2 regions of the Bacillus infantis NRRL B-14911 genome follow, and region 2 is predicted to be linked to the other one. Evidence: a T-box and tRNA genes for the amino acid it is inferred to sense, from the RefSeq annotation. Region 2 holds a T-box; the other holds one or more tRNA genes.

Region 1 (8,262 bases), 2.1 Mb from region 2:
TTAAACGGATCGGCGGTCATGGAGTAGCCAAGCTCCTCCCAGAAGCCTTCTTCATCGTCTTTCATAAAACGGATGCCGGATACCCATTTTGAGCCTTTCCACAAATAGAAAGAGGCTGGAGGTATGAATCTCAGCGGGTAGCCATGCTTAGGGGATATTTCCTGCCATTCATGGTTTTCATCCTTCCATCTGTATACAAACAGGGCGTCATTGCCTAGAAGGTCCCCCAGAGGCAGGTTTGCAGAGTAGCCAAAACGGTCCCCGTTATAATACCCGTATATCTTTATATATTTGACATCTTCCTTGATATTGACCAGCTGCAGCAGTTCCCTTAAAGCGATGCCTTCAAACCTGGTCCCAAACTTGGACCAGGTAGTCACACAATGCATATCAATGCTGGACACCGTTTTTGGCAGCATCATCATTTCAGCATATGACAGGGAAACCTCCTCTTCTACCTCTCCAAAGAGCCTGAAATCCCAAGAAGCTTCATCAAATTCATAAACATCGCCCTGGTGGAGAACAGGCCATTTTTCAGTTTCAAATTGCCCTGGCGGCAGCACCCGCTTCACTGTCATCATCCTTTACAATTATATTTTCATTAAGAATAACCTTTGCAGCTTCCTCCCGCAAGAAATCCCCTTTACCAATCACTTTTTCAGGCAGTCCTCCCCGCAAATACCCAATGGGATATAAGCCTGGCCAGCGGGATTTTTCCGGTTTAAATCATAATATTTTGAGAGACTAATTACTGCTGATAAAATAGACATGAGCTGATGAACTGCAGCAGCCGCCATTCCAGAAGAAAGAAGTGACAATATGTCTGAGAATAAAAAGTTAAGCGATATTAAATATTCTGTACTTGATCTTTCACCTATCAATGAAGGCAGTACAGCAGCGGTTTCATTGAAGAATACTCTGGACCTCGCACAGCATGCCGAAAAATGGGGCTATACGCGCTATTGGCTTGCAGAGCATCATAATATGGCAGGGATCGCCAGCTCTGCTACTTCTGTTGTGATCGGACATGTCGCCGGGGGAACCTCTAGCATCAGGGTTGGTTCCGGCGGAATTATGCTTCCGAACCATGCACCGCTTGTCATAGCAGAGCAGTTCGGTACATTGGAATCTCTTTATCCGGGCAGAATTGACCTTGGTCTCGGGCGTGCGCCGGGCACTGACCAGCTAACAGCACATGCATTGCGCAGGGACCGCGGAAACGATGGACAGGATTTCCCTGAACAGCTTGAAGAACTCCGGGAGTATTTTGAAGCAGAGTCGCCGGCTGAAAGGAAAAGAGTAAGAGCCATTCCAGGCGAAGGCTTGAATATACCGATCTGGCTTTTGGGCTCAAGCGGCTTCAGCGCCAGGCTCTCTGCCCAGCTGGGACTGCCTTTTGCGTTTGCCAGCCACTTCTCTCCTGATAATACCCTGCCTGCCCTTCAGCTTTACCGAAGCCATTTTACGCCATCAGATGAACTATCTGAGCCTTATGCAATGGTAGGGGTCAATGTGATTGCCGCTGATACACAGGAAGAAGCTGAAAGGCTCGCCACTAGCATGCAGCAGCAGTTCCTTAATTTGATCCGCAATACACCAGGTGCCCTGAAGCCGCCTGTCGACAACATGGATGAACTATGGAGTGAATACGAAAAGGCTCTGCTGCAGCAGCAGCTTGGCTCATCCATTATTGGCGATGCAGAAACGGTGCAGAAGAAGCTGCAGGAATTCCTGGACAAAACTCAGGCTAATGAATTCATGGTCAACGCCCAAATTTATGATCACAAAGCCCGCTTGCGGTCATTTGAAATTGTTAGTGAGATCATGAAAAAACAGTAAACAAAAAGGGCTGCCGATAAATCTCGGCAGCCCTTTTTTGCTTCTATACTAAATATCATCAAAAAAAGATGCGTGGCATTATACTGCCACGCATCCTTCAGTATGATCTGAGAGGGATTCGAACCCCCGACCCCTTCCCTGTCAAGGAAGTATTCTCCCGCTGAACTATCAGATCGTGTCTTAACTACATATTTAATTATATTCATTTTCGGGGCAAAGTCAATACTATTTCAGATATTTTTTCGTTTTAATATATTTTTTATTTTGCGGTTTGGAGAACGTCTCCATTGCCTAAAGAGGCATGTGACAGTTCCCCTTAACCAATTTGTTAAATATGAATCCTCAATCGATGTCCATTCACGCTTCCTTTTTTAAAAATAAACGAACCCCCGCAGCAGCTGCTGCCAAACAGTAAGCCACTATAATCAGACTGTCTTTAAGCAATGGTGCCAGTTTAGCCGCAATGTCCCCCTGGCTTAGATAACTCAGCGCCCTCATGACAGGGGGCAGCAGCCACAGGAACCAGGAAGCTCCCTTCCACTCATCTGCAGCTGATTCTGCTGCTAATGAAGCTGTAAGTATGAGAACAGCGGCCAGCCAGGCATACCTTTTATCCGCGTTCAGTCCGCCAGAGAAAAGCATTGATACAAGCAGGCCCAGAATCGCCAGCATAATATGGGCATAGAAAGCCAGCAGGTAAAAAGAAATCTCCATTTCCAATCTAAAGCTTCCTGTGATCACAGGAAAGTAGATAGCAAATATCATGAGCGGCAGGGAGGAGACAAACACAGCAGCTGCCTTGCCAGCAAGGTATTTCTTTTTGCTGCCCAGGTGTGACATAAGGATAAACTTTTCCTGTTCCTGATCCAAGGAAAAGAAAAGCATGCCCAGCCAGGCTGTACACAAATATAAAGCAATCGATGAGACCGCGTAGCTGCTAAGGACGGGTGCCCCTTCGTAGGTGTACAATACGAAAATCCAGACCAGGTAAACAGTATACGGAGGCAGGAATCTGTAAGATCTGATTACACTTCTGAGCTGATACTGAAGGAAAGCCATCAAAGCGCTCCCCCCCTTTCTATCACTTCAACAATTGAACAGCCAGAATCAAGAAGGCTTTTTAGAAGGACGTCTGATGCCGAAGCTGCTTCTTTAATAATAAACAGGTTATGGTCCAATTGGCTATACTGAACAGCTGGCAACTCTTTTAGGATTGAAATATGCGGGACTAGGGCTTTTATGTATTTTACGGCTTCTGCAACATTATTAACATCAGATACAACAGAACCATTTTCCAATTCAATCACCCTGTCCGCCGCCTCTCTGACAAGGAAGTTTTCATGAGCAGTAAAAGCAATGGCCATTTTTCCTTTAAGGCCTGGAAGGTACCTGAGGAATGCCTGCTGGGCTTCCTCGTCCAGACCGGTCAATGGCTCATCCAGGAGGAGAACATCCGGCTGCAGCAGAAGGGCCTGGATAATCCCAGCCTTCTGCATCGTTCCCTTAGAACAATTCTTCAAGGGAGTTTCCAGAAACCCTTCTGCATTGAATAACTCAGCATAATATTCAATCTCTTCCTCAAGCTCTGACTTCGTTCGGCCTCCCATTCTTCCTGCAGACAAAAGAAACTCTCTCATCCTGAACCGATTTTGATCAGGGAAATGTTCAGGAACAAACCCGATCTTCTTGGTCCTCCTTTTTACGCTTCCGGCAGTAGGTTCAAAAAAACCTGCCATCAGTTTCAATAAGGTGCTTTTCCCAGAGCCATTGTGCCCGATTATAGCTGCCCGTTCACCCTCATCCAGCTTTAAATTAATATTAGTGAGAATCATCTTCCCTTTTATGTTTTTCTCTGCCTCAATTAATTCAATCATATGCTTATTCATAGTAATCCCCTAGTCGATTTTCTTTAAAGCAAGCACCGATATATCATGTGACTCTAAAATGTAAAAAAATGAAAAAAAGTTAAGCCTCATACTTGAAAAAGAACATTTGTTCGCATATAATAAAAATACAAGAAATGAAAGCCCTAAGAAGGCTTAATGGGAGGAAAACTAAATGAAAGGCATTTTATACAGATCAATGGAAAAAAATATGGCTATACAGGTAATCTATCTTTCCGCCAAGAACAAGCTGACACAAAGGAAGATTTTAGTAAAGGATATAAATGGGACTACCGTTCTTGCCTATTGCTTCACAAGAAGGCAAATGAGAATCTTCAAGCTCGAAAACATTCTTTCGCTCATGCCGGAAAAAGAGCAGACATACCGTAAAATCAGCTAATTTCAATATTTGTATTGGGATTAGCTCTTCTGCTTTGGCCACCTATATTTCGCCTCCGCCCCACTCGATTTGCAATCAAGCTATGTTAATATTCAAAAATCTTCCTCCACATCCATATTATCACAATTTTAATCATTCAAAAAAGGAGCCCGATTGGACTCCCTTTGTAATTCAGCCTGCAGTCTGCGGCTTTAGTGAATCATCCCTTTTAATAACGAACTGAAGGATGATAAGAGCTGCAAATGAAACAAGGCCGATTATATCTGTTAAAGTTTCTGGATAGATGAGGCATAAACCACCAACAATGCCGATTATGCGTTCAAACCACCACAGCCTTCTGAACCAGTAGCCGATAACACCTGACCCGATAGCCATCATTCCCGCAAGAGCAGTAAAGACTACCCAGACCAGATAATACCATGTTGTATCAATCATTAACAATTCAGGCGAAAGAACGAACATATACGGAATGATAAAGGCCGCGATCGCCAGCTTCGCCGAATTGACCCCGGTCTTGATCGGCTCCCCTCCGGATACACCAGCGGCTGCGAAGGCTGCAAGTGCAACTGGCGGTGTAATATCGGCAATGATGCCAAAATAAAAGACAAACAGGTGGGCTGATAAATCAGGCACACCAAGCAAAATGATGGCAGGTGCCGCGATGGTTGATGTAATGACGTAGTTTGCTGTCGTCGGTGAACCCATCCCGAGGACGATGGCAGCCAGCATCGTGAGCATAAGCGTCGGTATTAAAGCACCGCCGGCCAGATCAAGCAGTCCATTTGCCAGCTTCAGCCCCAGCCCTGTCTTGGTTACCACACCGACGATAATGCCGGCAGCTGCGGTTGCAGCGGCTACACCAAGGGCAGTTCTTGCACCGTCAACGAGCGCGTCAATAGCATCTTTAAAATTAATCCTGGTTTCTTTTTTGATAGCGCTGACTGCTATTGTAATGAGGATAGACCAGAGAGCGGCCCTAATTACACTCATACCGCTCATAAGCAGGACGACCACTGCCAGGATAGGCAGCAGCAGATAGATTTTGCTCAGCACTTTTTTGCGGTTTGGCATTTCTTCTTTCTTCAGGCCCCTGAGCCCTATTCTTTTCGCTTCAAAGTGGGTCATGATCCATATCCCCGTGAAATAAAGAAGGGCAGGAATCGCTGCTGCTTTGGCAATATCCCAGTAGGTGATGCCTCCGCCAATGAATTCGACCATCAGGAAGGCCGCAGCCCCCATGATTGGCGGCATCAGCTGTCCGCCTGTAGAAGCTGCTGCCTCAACCGCTCCGGCAAATTCCTTCTTGTATCCAAGCTTTTTCATCATCGGGATTGTAAAAGAACCTGAAGTTACCACATTGGCAACTGAGCTCCCGCTGATCGTACCCTGAAGTGCACTGGAGAAGATCGCTACCTTCGCAGGCCCGCCTGTCCTTTTTCCGGCAATGCTGACAGCCAGATCATTGAAATATTGCCCCACACCCGTTTTTACCAGGAACGACCCGAACAGCAGGAACAGGAAAATGAAGGTGGCAGAAACTCCGAGGGGCGTACCCAATATCCCTTCGGTTGTAAAGAACATCGTCTGCACCAGCCTTTGGAGATCCAAGCCTCTGTGCGCAAGGAATCCGGGCATATAAGGACCGTATAAGGCATACGCAAGAAAAAGGGCAGCAATGATGGTTATAGGAAGCCCGACTGCCCTCCTGGTTGCCTCAAGGACAAGGATGATTGCTGTAAGTCCAATATAAAAATCAAGATCAGTCAAACGGCCGACCCTCATAACGATTTCATCAATCATAAGCGGCCAGTATGCCCCTACTGCAACCGCAGCAATGGCAAGGATTAAATCATACCAAGCTACCTTATGCTTTTTCCCCCTGTCCTTTTTCCTCGCCGGGAAAAGAAGAAAAATAAGCGCAAGTGCAAATCCCAAGTGGATGGAACGCTGTAGCTGCGCTGTCAATACACCGAATATTCCAGTGTAAAGCTGAAATAGGGAGAAGGACAGCAAGCCTAAAAAGACAATCCATCCCAGCACTCCCTTCAGCTTTCGCGTCCCCGCTTCGGGATCATATTTTTCGAGCAGCTCCTGCTGCTGTTCCTGAGTCAGTGTTTCTCCTTTATTGCTCAAGGATATTCACTCCTTCCAACTGCTGGTAAATGTTTATTTTATCAATTGTAAATCTTACCCATGTTCCCGGCTCGATAAAACCTGCCATAGGATACTCGGTTCCGTTATATATAATTCTATGATTTGCCCTGACCTTGCCTGTCCGCATATCAAAATGAGGGAATACTCTATTCATATTCCGGATATAGTATTTCCCGTCCTTTTGTTCAAATACCTCACCTGCGGAAGCGTTGTCAGGCATGCCGATCGCAAAATCTTCATACATAAGCTCGTATTGCCGGATCTTCAAATCCTTTGTTGGTTTATAGCTCTCTACCACATCTGAAAGATGGATTGAATGGGTATATTTTATTTTAAAAATTTCTTCCTCGGTGAAAGGGATATAGGCAAGCACTTTGCCTGTATTTTGGTATTGAATTACAAGTGCTTTTTTGTAAGGGATAAAGATAATAATTGCAATGGCAGCAATTAAGAGGGGAAGCAGCAATAATGCTCTCTTCAATCTAGTTCGTTTTTTCATCAGGACCCCCTGTTAGAAAATGGGATGAAGGCCAACACCTTCACCTGGCCCATCTCTCATTGGGCTAAGGCTGACTTAAACTTCAGGTCCTCTTAAAGAGAATTGACCGGCGCGGTAACCTGTTCAGGTTTGCGGCGCCGGCCAGGGTGAAGCCATTTAGAAAAATCAGCAGACTATTCGGCTTTTACGCCTTTTTCGTCAAAATACTTCTGAGCTCCCGGGTGCACATCGATGCCTACCCCATTAAGAGCACTTTCAGCTGTAATCAATTTGCCTTTTGCGTGTGTGATCTTGTCTGTGTTTTCAAAGATAGCCTTAGTAATGTCGTAAACCGTATCTTCAGACAGGTCATTTGCCACGACAAGCATCGCCTGTACAGCAACAGTTGCTACTGCATCAGAGAGTCCGTAAGTTCCAGATGGGACTTCATCCTGGATATAATAAGGGTACTTCTCAATCAGAGCATCAATTTTGTCTTGTTCGATAGGAACAATGACAACTTCTTCAGTTGCTGAAAGACCTTCAACAGCACCAGTAGGAGTTCCGGCAGTTACGAAAGCCGCATCGATAGTTCCATCCTGGATACCTGCAGTAGACTCGTCAAAAGAAAGATCCTGCTTGTCGATGTCATCAAATGTCATCCCATGCACTTCAAGGATCTGTTCTGCATTCGGGTTCGTGCCTGAACCTGGAGCACCGACAGAAACCTTCTTGCCTTTCAAATCCTCAACAGATTTGATGCCGGATTTAGCTGTAGTGACGATTTGAATCGTTTCAGGATAAAGCGTTCCGATAGCGCTGACATTGTCAACAGCAGAACCTTCAAACATCAGCTTTCCATCTTTTGCATATGAGGCAATATCAGTTTGTGAAAAAGCAATTTCAGCATTTCCATCCTTAAGCGTATTCATGTTCTCGGCAGAAGCGCCTGATGTTTCAGCATTGGCCTGGATGCCGGTTTCATCGGAAATGATATCCGCAAATGCGCCTCCAAGCGGGAAGTATGTACCGCCGGTTCCACCGGTAACGATGCTGAGGAATTTAGGCTTTTCTGATCCGCCTTCCCCTCCATTGTCTGAACCGCCTTCATCTGAATTGCCGCCGCAGGCAGCAAGAATCATAGAAAGCGCCAGCAGCAATGCTGCTGAAAGTAGAAAACTTTTTCTTTTCATAGAATTTCCCCCTCTGTTTTTATTTAGAATTTCTCAAGTTTATTTTAACATAAACTTTTGCACAATTGTCAATTACCATCCCCTGGTCGGTCCTAAAACCAATAGCGGGGCGGTTATGCCGGCAAGGAAAACTGTCTTTGCCTTCAATGTTGAAGAGTTATTAATATTCATGGATTAAGATTGGATTTATTATCCAATAATAACATATTACTGCAATAGGCTGAACCAATAAGGTGCACAGATTGGGCAATTCTTAAATTCTTATGTTAGAATTCCTTTTAAAAGGCTTACAAAGCTGTTAATGGAGGTCTGGAA
Region 2 (8,262 bases):
AATTGTTCAAAATAAGGAGAGGTGAAGGTACCAGTCTTGAATCCGGCACTCACAAGGATGGAACGCAAATAGGCAACCGTTGATCCCTTCCCATTCGTTCCTCCGATATGTACACTCTTGAGCTTTCTCTCGGGATGGCCCAATTTTTCCATCATCCATTCCATCCGCTTTAGCCCTGGCTTGATTCCGAGGCGAAGGCGGGAGTGGATCCAGGATATTGCTTCTTCGTACGTTTGAAACATAAGTATCTGCCTCCATACATAGGAAACCATACGGAAAGACGAATCCTTCCTGGATCCGCCTTTTCCGTTATGGGTGGTTTACCCTTTTAGTTCATTTAAGCGAGCTTCTACAATCGCTCTCTTTTCAGTATAGTCCTTTTCTTTGGCGCGTTCTTCTTCAATGACCTTTTCAGGCGCTTTTTTAACAAAGCCTTCATTGGAGAGCTTCTTCTGTACACGCTCAACCTCTTTGTTCAGCTTATCCCACTCTTTTTTCAACCGGGCAATTTCTTCATCGATGTTGATGAGTCCCTCCAGCGGAAGGATGATCTCAGCTCCGGAAACGACTGCTGTCATTGCCTTATCAGGTGTTGCGGCAGCAGGGCTGATCTCAAGCTCTTCCGGATTGCAGAAGCGCTCAATATAAGCTTTATTGGCTGTGAGAGTAGCAAGAACATCGTCATCATTCGGCTTCAGAATCATCTTGATCTTCTTGCTCAATGGTGTATTCACTTCTGCACGGCTGTTCCGGACAGAACGGATGATTTCAACAAGCAGCTTCATATCGCCTGCTGCCTTTTTATCAGTGTATTCTTCTTTCACCTTCGGCCACTCAGCGATCGTGATTGATTCACCGCTGTGAGGAAGGTTCTGCCAGATTTCTTCTGTAATGAAAGGCATGAACGGGTGGAGAAGCCTCATGGTATTATCCAGTACATATGCAAGAATCGAACGGGTCGTTTTCTTTGCCGCTTCGTCTTCCCCATAAAGCGGAAGCTTCGCCATTTCAATATACCAGTCGCAGAAATCGTCCCAGATGAAGTTATAAAGCACACGGCCGACTTCACCGAATTCATAGCGGTCTGAAAGCCTTGTTACCGTTTCAATCGTTTCGTTCAGCCTTGTGAGGATCCATTTATCAGCTACTGATTTTTCTCCTGTTAAATCGATGTCTTCAAATTTCAGGCCAGCCATATTCATAAGGGCGAAGCGGGAGGCATTCCAAATTTTATTGGCGAAATTCCAAGTTGCTTCTACCTTTTCCATGCTGAAGCGCAAATCCTGTCCAGGCGAGCTTCCAGTCGACAGGAAGTAGCGGAGTGAATCGGCACCGTACTGGGCAATGACATCCATAGGATCTACTCCGTTGCCGAGTGATTTGCTCATTTTCCTGCCTTGCTCATCTCTTACCAGTCCGTGGATGAGTACATCCTTGAATGGGCGCTCTCCTGTAAACTCAAGGCCTTGGAAAATCATTCTGGATACCCAGAAGAAGATGATGTCATAGCCTGTTACAAGGCTTGCTGTCGGATAATAGCGCTTGAAATCAGGGTTTTCTTCATCCGGCCAGCCCATTGTAGAGAATGGCCATAGGGCGGAGCTGAACCAGGTATCAAGAACATCATTATCCTGGGTCCAATTCTCAGCATCAGCCGGAGGCTCGGAATCTACATACACCTCGCCTGTTTCCTTGTGATACCAGGCCGGGATGCGGTGGCCCCACCAGAGCTGCCTGGAGATGCACCAGTCGCGGATATTTTCCATCCAGCGGAGATATGTGTTTTCAAAGCGGTCCGGGATGAAGTTGACTTTATCTTCTTTCTGCTGCAGTGCTACCGCTTCGTCTGCCAGCGGCTGCATCTTGACGAACCATTGTGTGGACAAATATGGCTCAACCACAGCTCCGCTCCGCTCAGAATGGCCGACAGAATGCATATGCTCTTCAATTTTGAAAAGTACGCCGCTGTCCTGCAGGTCCTTCACGATCTGCTTGCGGCAGTCAAAGCGGTCGAGGCCGTTGTATTTGCCGGCATTTTCATTCATGGTTCCGTCCTCGTTCATGACAAGGATGCGCGGAAGATCGTGGCGGTTCCCGATTTCAAAATCGTTCGGGTCATGTGCAGGAGTGATTTTAACCGCACCAGATCCGAATTCCTTATCCACATAATCATCGGCAACAATCGGGATTTCACGGCCGGTAATCGGGAGGACAACATTTTTCCCTATCAGATGCTGATAGCGTTCGTCTTCAGGGTGAACCGCTACAGCTGTATCGCCAAGCATGGTCTCCGGACGGGTTGTGGCGACCTCAATGGATCCTGAACCGTCTGCAAGCGGGTAGTTCATATGATAAAAGGCGCCCTGGACATCCTGGTGAATTACTTCGATATCTGAGAGCGCAGTTTTTGTGGCTGGATCCCAGTTGATGATATATTCGCCGCGGTAAATCAGGCCTTTTTTATAAAGAGAGACAAAAACTTTATTAACCGCCTTGGAAAGCCCCTCATCCATTGTGAAGCGCTCGCGGCTGTAATCAAGTCCCAGGCCGAGCTTAGACCACTGCTGGCGGATATGGTCTGCATATTCTTCTTTCCATTTCCATGTTTCCTGGACAAATGCTTCGCGGCCGAGATCGTAGCGGGATTTTCCTTCGCTTTTCAGCTTCTGCTCGACTTTCGCCTGTGTTGCGATGCCGGCATGGTCCATGCCCGGAAGCCATAATACATCATAGCCCTGCATCCTCTTCATGCGGGTAAGGATATCCTGAAGCGTGGTATCCCAGGCATGGCCGAGGTGAAGCCTTCCTGTTACGTTCGGCGGCGGGATGACGATCGTATAAGGCTCTTTGCTTTGATCATCCTTCGCTTCAAAAAATTTGTTACCGATCCACCATTCATACCGTCCCTTTTCAATATTCTGGGGATCATACTTTGTTGGCATCGCCAATTCATTATTCTCCATTGTATTCCCTGCCTTCCTTGTATCTGTTAGTGTTGTGGGTACCTGAACAAATAAAAAACTCCATCCGTCAATAAAAGGACGAATGGAGCTGATTTCGCGGTACCACCTTTTTTCCGGGCAAGTAATGCAATCCTGCCAGGCGCTTAATCTGATAACGGTTTTCCCGTCTTTCGCTACTGTGAACACGTTCTGTTCGCGAAAGAAGCTCAAGGGCGACCTTCCAATGATTCTGCCTGGAAAACCTTTCAGCTTGGGGTTTTCCTCTCTTTAGGCAGCTTGCACTGTACTCTTCCCTGTCAATGCTTTTCTAATGATATTTATATATGATATAGTACCGAATTTCGCGGTTTATAGTCAATAAGTATCGGCAATATTTTTTAAAATCATACATCTGCCCGTACGATTCTAAAAAATAGGCACTTAACCTGGGGAAGGGACATAGAATGGTGTAAAAGAGATTAGGGGGAAAACAGATGAAAAGGAAATTCAATCCTTATACCCTGCCTCCATGGCTGAGGACCTTTAGAAGTGTTTGTGCCCAATTCATAATTCCCTTCTGTGTCTTTCAGGGAATACGGACCATTCTCATTCCTACGACCTTCGATGTTCTTTTGCTTTCAGTCTTTATCTTGCTGGCTCTGGCACTCCATCTTGAATTCATTTAGGAGCCCTCAGGACGAATTGTCCGGGGCTCCTTCCTGTTCGGCCTGGGCTTTTGCCGCTTCCTGTGCCTGCTGCTTCTGCCTTTCGATTTCGTCGATCCTCATGACGATGTACTCTGTATTCTTCAGAAGCCAGAATTGGCGCTGAAACTGCTGGACGAGCTTTCTTTCATCTGCAGAACCGCGGTTCTTATGGTAGTTTTCCGCCTCTCTCAGGACAGGGCCCGGGTGGGCAAGATAGCTCTGGAACAAGAGCATTTCATCCTGCTTGAACGGCATATATTTAAAGTAGGTATACAGCCACTCAACCGATTCATCGCTCCGCTTCGGGTAACTTCTTAAAGAGCGCGACAGAAACGGCAGGAGATCGTGGAGCGGGGAAGCCTGGCGCGATTTTTCAAAGTTGCTGAAATATCCGTAGCCTCTTTCATCATACAGAAAATGCTCTGTTGAAACTTTTCCATGGATGATGACAGTCCGCGCTTTTTCATCATCCTTCGTTTTTTCATGCCAATCCTTCAGCTTGCCTTTCGAAAATTTCAGCGCCTGGGTAATATCATGGTAATACAGGCAGAAAAGGAGCTCGAATGGCGCCATATACTGCTTTCTTTCACATTCATCAATAAATCCCTCGCAGAATTCTGTCTCCTTCTCCCAGGCGAGCAGGGTCTTTTCATAATGCTCCTGCCGCTCCTCGCTGGTGACATTGACTTCCTTCAATGACAGTGTGTGCAGCCGTGCCAGTTCCCGGAACATCTGCTGATGGCGTTCAAAACGGTTTTCTTTTTCTTCATTGGCGAGCCATGGCATTAAATAATACAGTTCACTCTCATGAAAAACAGCGTAGCGGCCGTCAGCAGCCGGATAGATCGGCACTATCCGGTTGTAGCCCTTCTGATAAAGGGACTGAACCTGCCTGATAAAATCGGTCCCATGCTTTGCTTTCAGCTTTTTCAGTGCAAAAACGCCTTTATCGGAATAGATCTTCCTGGTCCTGCCGTAGTCTTCCACAAAGTGGGGCTGGACGGCATAGTGCTTTAAAATCGGGGAAACCGCTGCTAACCTGTTGCTTCCTTCCATACGCGTATCCCACTTTCTTATTGGCGTAGTGATCCTCCGGAAATAAAAGAAACAGTTGAACAGGTACCTCCATACCTGCCCAGCCTGTTTCATACATGTCTTATTGCCTGCAGAAGGCTATTTCTGATAGGCATGCACAGGGACATACAGCACCTGGCCTTCATAAACGTCCTGGTTCAGCTCCAGGTGATTGACTCTCAGCAGCGCCGGAACAGGAACCTCATATCTTTCTGCGATAATATCGAGTGTGTCGCCATGCTGGACGATGCACACTTTCATCCTGGCAGACTGCTCTTCTTCCTTTCGGGCCAGAAACTCAGCCAGTGACAAGCTCTTGCTTTTTTTCTTATTGGCTGCTTTCTTCTTTTTTGGAGCTTGGTCAGAAGAAGATTCACTTTCCTCCTGCTGGGCCTTGAAGCCGGTCAATATTTCTGCCGGCTGCATTTCCGGCTTTTGGTTACCGGCATAAGTATCTTCTGCTGCCTTTTCACTCCTGAACGTTGCAAAGCTATGGTCAGGCACTTGTTCTGCAGGTTCAGCATGGTAGGCTGCTTCCGGGACCGGAAGCTCATGATCTTTGATGGTGTCAAAAAACGCTGCCGGCTTTTCTTCTTTTTCAGCCTCCTCCGGCTGCTTTCTCGCTTCGGCAGTAAAAGGGGCAAACAGATCGGCAGCTTCTGCGTTCTCTGTTTCATCTTCCTCTTCCGCTCCTGCCCCGGCTTTATAAATAGAATCTTTGAAACCGGCATATTCCGGGAGCTGCACCTCTTCATTGTTCTCTATTATTAACTCTGCCGGCGCTGCCGAACGGAATAAAGGCTCCAGCTCCTTTTCAGTCTCCTCTTCTGCTGCAAGCAGTGGCTCAAAATGATCCTGCTGCTGCTCCTCTACCTGAGCTTCTGCCTCAGCTTCCTCTTCTTCCGGCCTTTCATCGTGTTCCTGTGCTGCATCTTCCTCATCATACTCCGCGGCAGGATGCTGCTGTTCCCCGTAGAGCCCGGTGATGGTCAGATCTGCTGTCAGCCTCATGCAGCTTCTTTCCTGGAATTGATAGTCAAAAGAATCAATATAGACATCCAAATCATAGACGCTTCCTATCCTATTATTCGGAATGGTTATATCAACAGGAAAATGGTGAGAAAATTCACAGATCCCCCCTTCCCTCTCTTCAACGGATTGAATGAATTTCGGGCTGGCAAAAGATTCTTCCAGTTCACCTTCTTCATTTTTCCGGTACTCCCCGGCCAGCTTCAGCGATCCTTGAATCGATACATATTGTTCATGTTCCTGGATGGTTATATTCGGATCAAGCGAAATAGAAACAAGCTCAGATACTTCCTGTCCTTTTTGGAACCAGACGGATTCTTCTAAAGAAAAGCGCAGGCATGATTGATCTTCCTGGGACAAAGCGACTCCTCCTTTCAGCTCTTTCACGTATAATCACTATGTCATTATCACTCTATGAACGGCTGATAGTAATTATGATTAGATTGTGAAAAGTTATGGAGCGCAGGAGAGTAGGGGGTGAATATTAATGAGGCAATGAGGGGGGATTCGTGTATAAGGACACACACAAAAACAGGCCGGAGTTAACCGGCCTGCTTCCATCAGCCTTTCAGCTTGGAAAATGCAAGCTCGGCTGCGTTCAATGTTTTTTCAATATCTTCATCCGTATGGGCGGTTGATAAAAATAATCCCTCGAATTGCGATGGAGGCAGGAAGACTCCTTCATTCGCCATTTCACGGTAATAAGAAGCAAAATAGTCCAGGTTGGAGGTTTTCGCTTTTTCATAATTGATGACTTCTTCGTTTGTAAAGAAGAAACCGATCATTGAACCTGCACGGTTGACCGTCAGCGGGATATCATGCTTTTTCGCTGCTGCATAAAGGCCTTCTTCCAGCCTGTCAGCCTTCCGTTCGAATTCTTTGTACGATTCAGGAGTGAGCTGGCTCAGCGTTTCGTATCCGGCAGTCATGGCCAGCGGATTGCCTGAAAGTGTTCCTGCCTGATAGATCGGGCCGCTCGGGGCGATTCTCTCCATGATTTCCGCTTTGCCGCCATAGGCGCCTACAGGCAGGCCGCCGCCGATTACTTTGCCGAGGCAGGTAATGTCAGGGGTAACGCCGTAATAGCCTTGAGCGCAATGATAGCCGACACGGAAGCCTGTCATGACTTCGTCAAAAATCAGGAGCGTCCCATATTCACTCGTTATGTCCCTTAATGCTTCAAGGAATCCTGGAAGAGGAGGGACAACCCCCATATTGCCGGCAACAGGTTCTACGATGACCCCGGCAATATCTTCGCCGAATTGCTCAAAAGCATATTTTACACTTTCCATATCATTGTAAGGCACAGTAATTGTGTTCTTCGCAACGCCTTCAGGCACCCCCGGGCTGTCGGGAAGGCCGAGTGTGGCAACACCTGAGCCTGCTTTGATCAGGAGGGAATCGCCATGGCCATGGTAACAGCCTTCAAATTTAAGGATTTTGTTGCGCCCTGTATATCCGCGGGCAAGGCGCAGGGCGCTCATTGTCGCCTCTGTACCTGAAGAAACCATCCTGACGATCTCGATGGACGGCACCCGCTCAATCACAAGCTTGGCCAGCTCATTTTCGGCAATGGTCGGAGCGCCGAAGCTTGTGCCAAGTTCCGCGATTTTCTTGATCCCTTCCACTACCCTGTCATTCGTGTGCCCAAGGATTAACGGCCCCCAGGAAAGCACATAATCGATATATTCATTGCCGTCAATATCATAGATCTTCGAGCCTTTTCCCCGCTCCATGAAGATAGGATCCATATTGACCGATTTAAAGGCACGGACCGGGCTGTTGACGCCGCCTGGCATCAGCGATTTCGCTTCATTATAGGCTTCGGCCGATTTAGTATAAGAACGCATGCTTTTCCCTCTTTTCTTCTTTTTAATCATTCAAGAATAGGATGGCTTTACTGGCATTACTGCTGTTCTTTAATCCATCTTGCAGCATCTTTGGCATGGTAGGTGATGATTAAATCTGAACCGGCACGCTTCATCCCGGTCAGCATCTCCATTACAATGTTTTTCTCGTCGATCCAGCCATTTTGCGCTGCCGCTTTCACCATTGAATATTCGCCGCTCACATTATAGATGACCATTGGCAGGTTCACTGCATTTTTCACGTCTCTTACAATATCCAGATAAGGCATTCCAGGCTTTACAATCAGGAAGTCTGCACCTTCTGCAAGATCAGCTTCTGCTTCCCTGAGTGCCTCCATGCGGTTGGCAGGGTCCATCTGATAAGCTTTCCGGTCGCCAAATTGAGGCGTGCTGCCGGCTGCATCACGGAATGGGCCGTAGAATGCTGAAGAATATTTGACTGCGTAAGACATGACCGGCACATCCTGGAAGCCTGCCTCATCCAGTCCGGCCCTGATGGCTGCAACAAATCCATCCATCATATTGGAAGGGGCGATGATATCAGCGCCTGCTTTCGCCTGGCTGACTGCAGTCTGGACAAGGAGCTCAAGGGACGCGTCGTTCAGGACTTTTCCATCCTCTATCAGCCCGCAATGCCCATGG

The links. The T-box of region 2 lies ahead of N288_RS17760 (valine--tRNA ligase). A T-box ahead of a tRNA ligase gene usually reads a tRNA of that ligase, here a tRNA-Val.
Region 1: it encodes a tRNA-Val, which carries the amino acid that the T-box ahead of N288_RS17760 (valine--tRNA ligase) is inferred to sense. The anticodon was not compared.

What each region holds. Positions count from the first base shown of each region.
Region 1 covers NC_022524.1:1,431,967-1,440,228, reverse strand. Annotated here, with positions in the region: gene N288_RS07405 (molybdopterin-dependent oxidoreductase) at 1-572, opposite strand, end outside; gene N288_RS07400 (LLM class flavin-dependent oxidoreductase) at 820-1,839, shown strand; tRNA gene N288_RS07395 (tRNA-Val) at 1,943-2,014, opposite strand; gene N288_RS07390 (hypothetical protein) at 2,197-2,901, opposite strand; gene N288_RS07385 (ATP-binding cassette domain-containing protein) at 2,898-3,725, opposite strand; gene N288_RS07380 (hypothetical protein) at 3,898-4,122, shown strand; gene N288_RS07375 (TRAP transporter permease) at 4,294-6,255, opposite strand; gene N288_RS07370 (DUF1850 domain-containing protein) at 6,245-6,775, opposite strand; gene N288_RS07365 (TAXI family TRAP transporter solute-binding subunit) at 6,949-7,947, opposite strand; gene N288_RS07360 (alpha/beta hydrolase) at 8,262-8,262, shown strand, end outside.
Region 2 covers NC_022524.1:3,504,258-3,512,519, forward strand. Annotated here, with positions in the region: gene N288_RS17755 (bifunctional folylpolyglutamate synthase/dihydrofolate synthase) at 1-242, opposite strand, end outside; gene N288_RS17760 (valine--tRNA ligase) at 321-2,963, opposite strand; T-box leader at 3,035-3,272, opposite strand; gene N288_RS17765 (hypothetical protein) at 3,437-3,628, shown strand; gene ysxE (spore coat protein YsxE) at 3,635-4,705, opposite strand; gene spoVID (stage VI sporulation protein D) at 4,823-6,112, opposite strand; gene hemL (glutamate-1-semialdehyde 2,1-aminomutase) at 6,313-7,602, opposite strand; gene hemB (porphobilinogen synthase) at 7,659-8,262, opposite strand, start outside.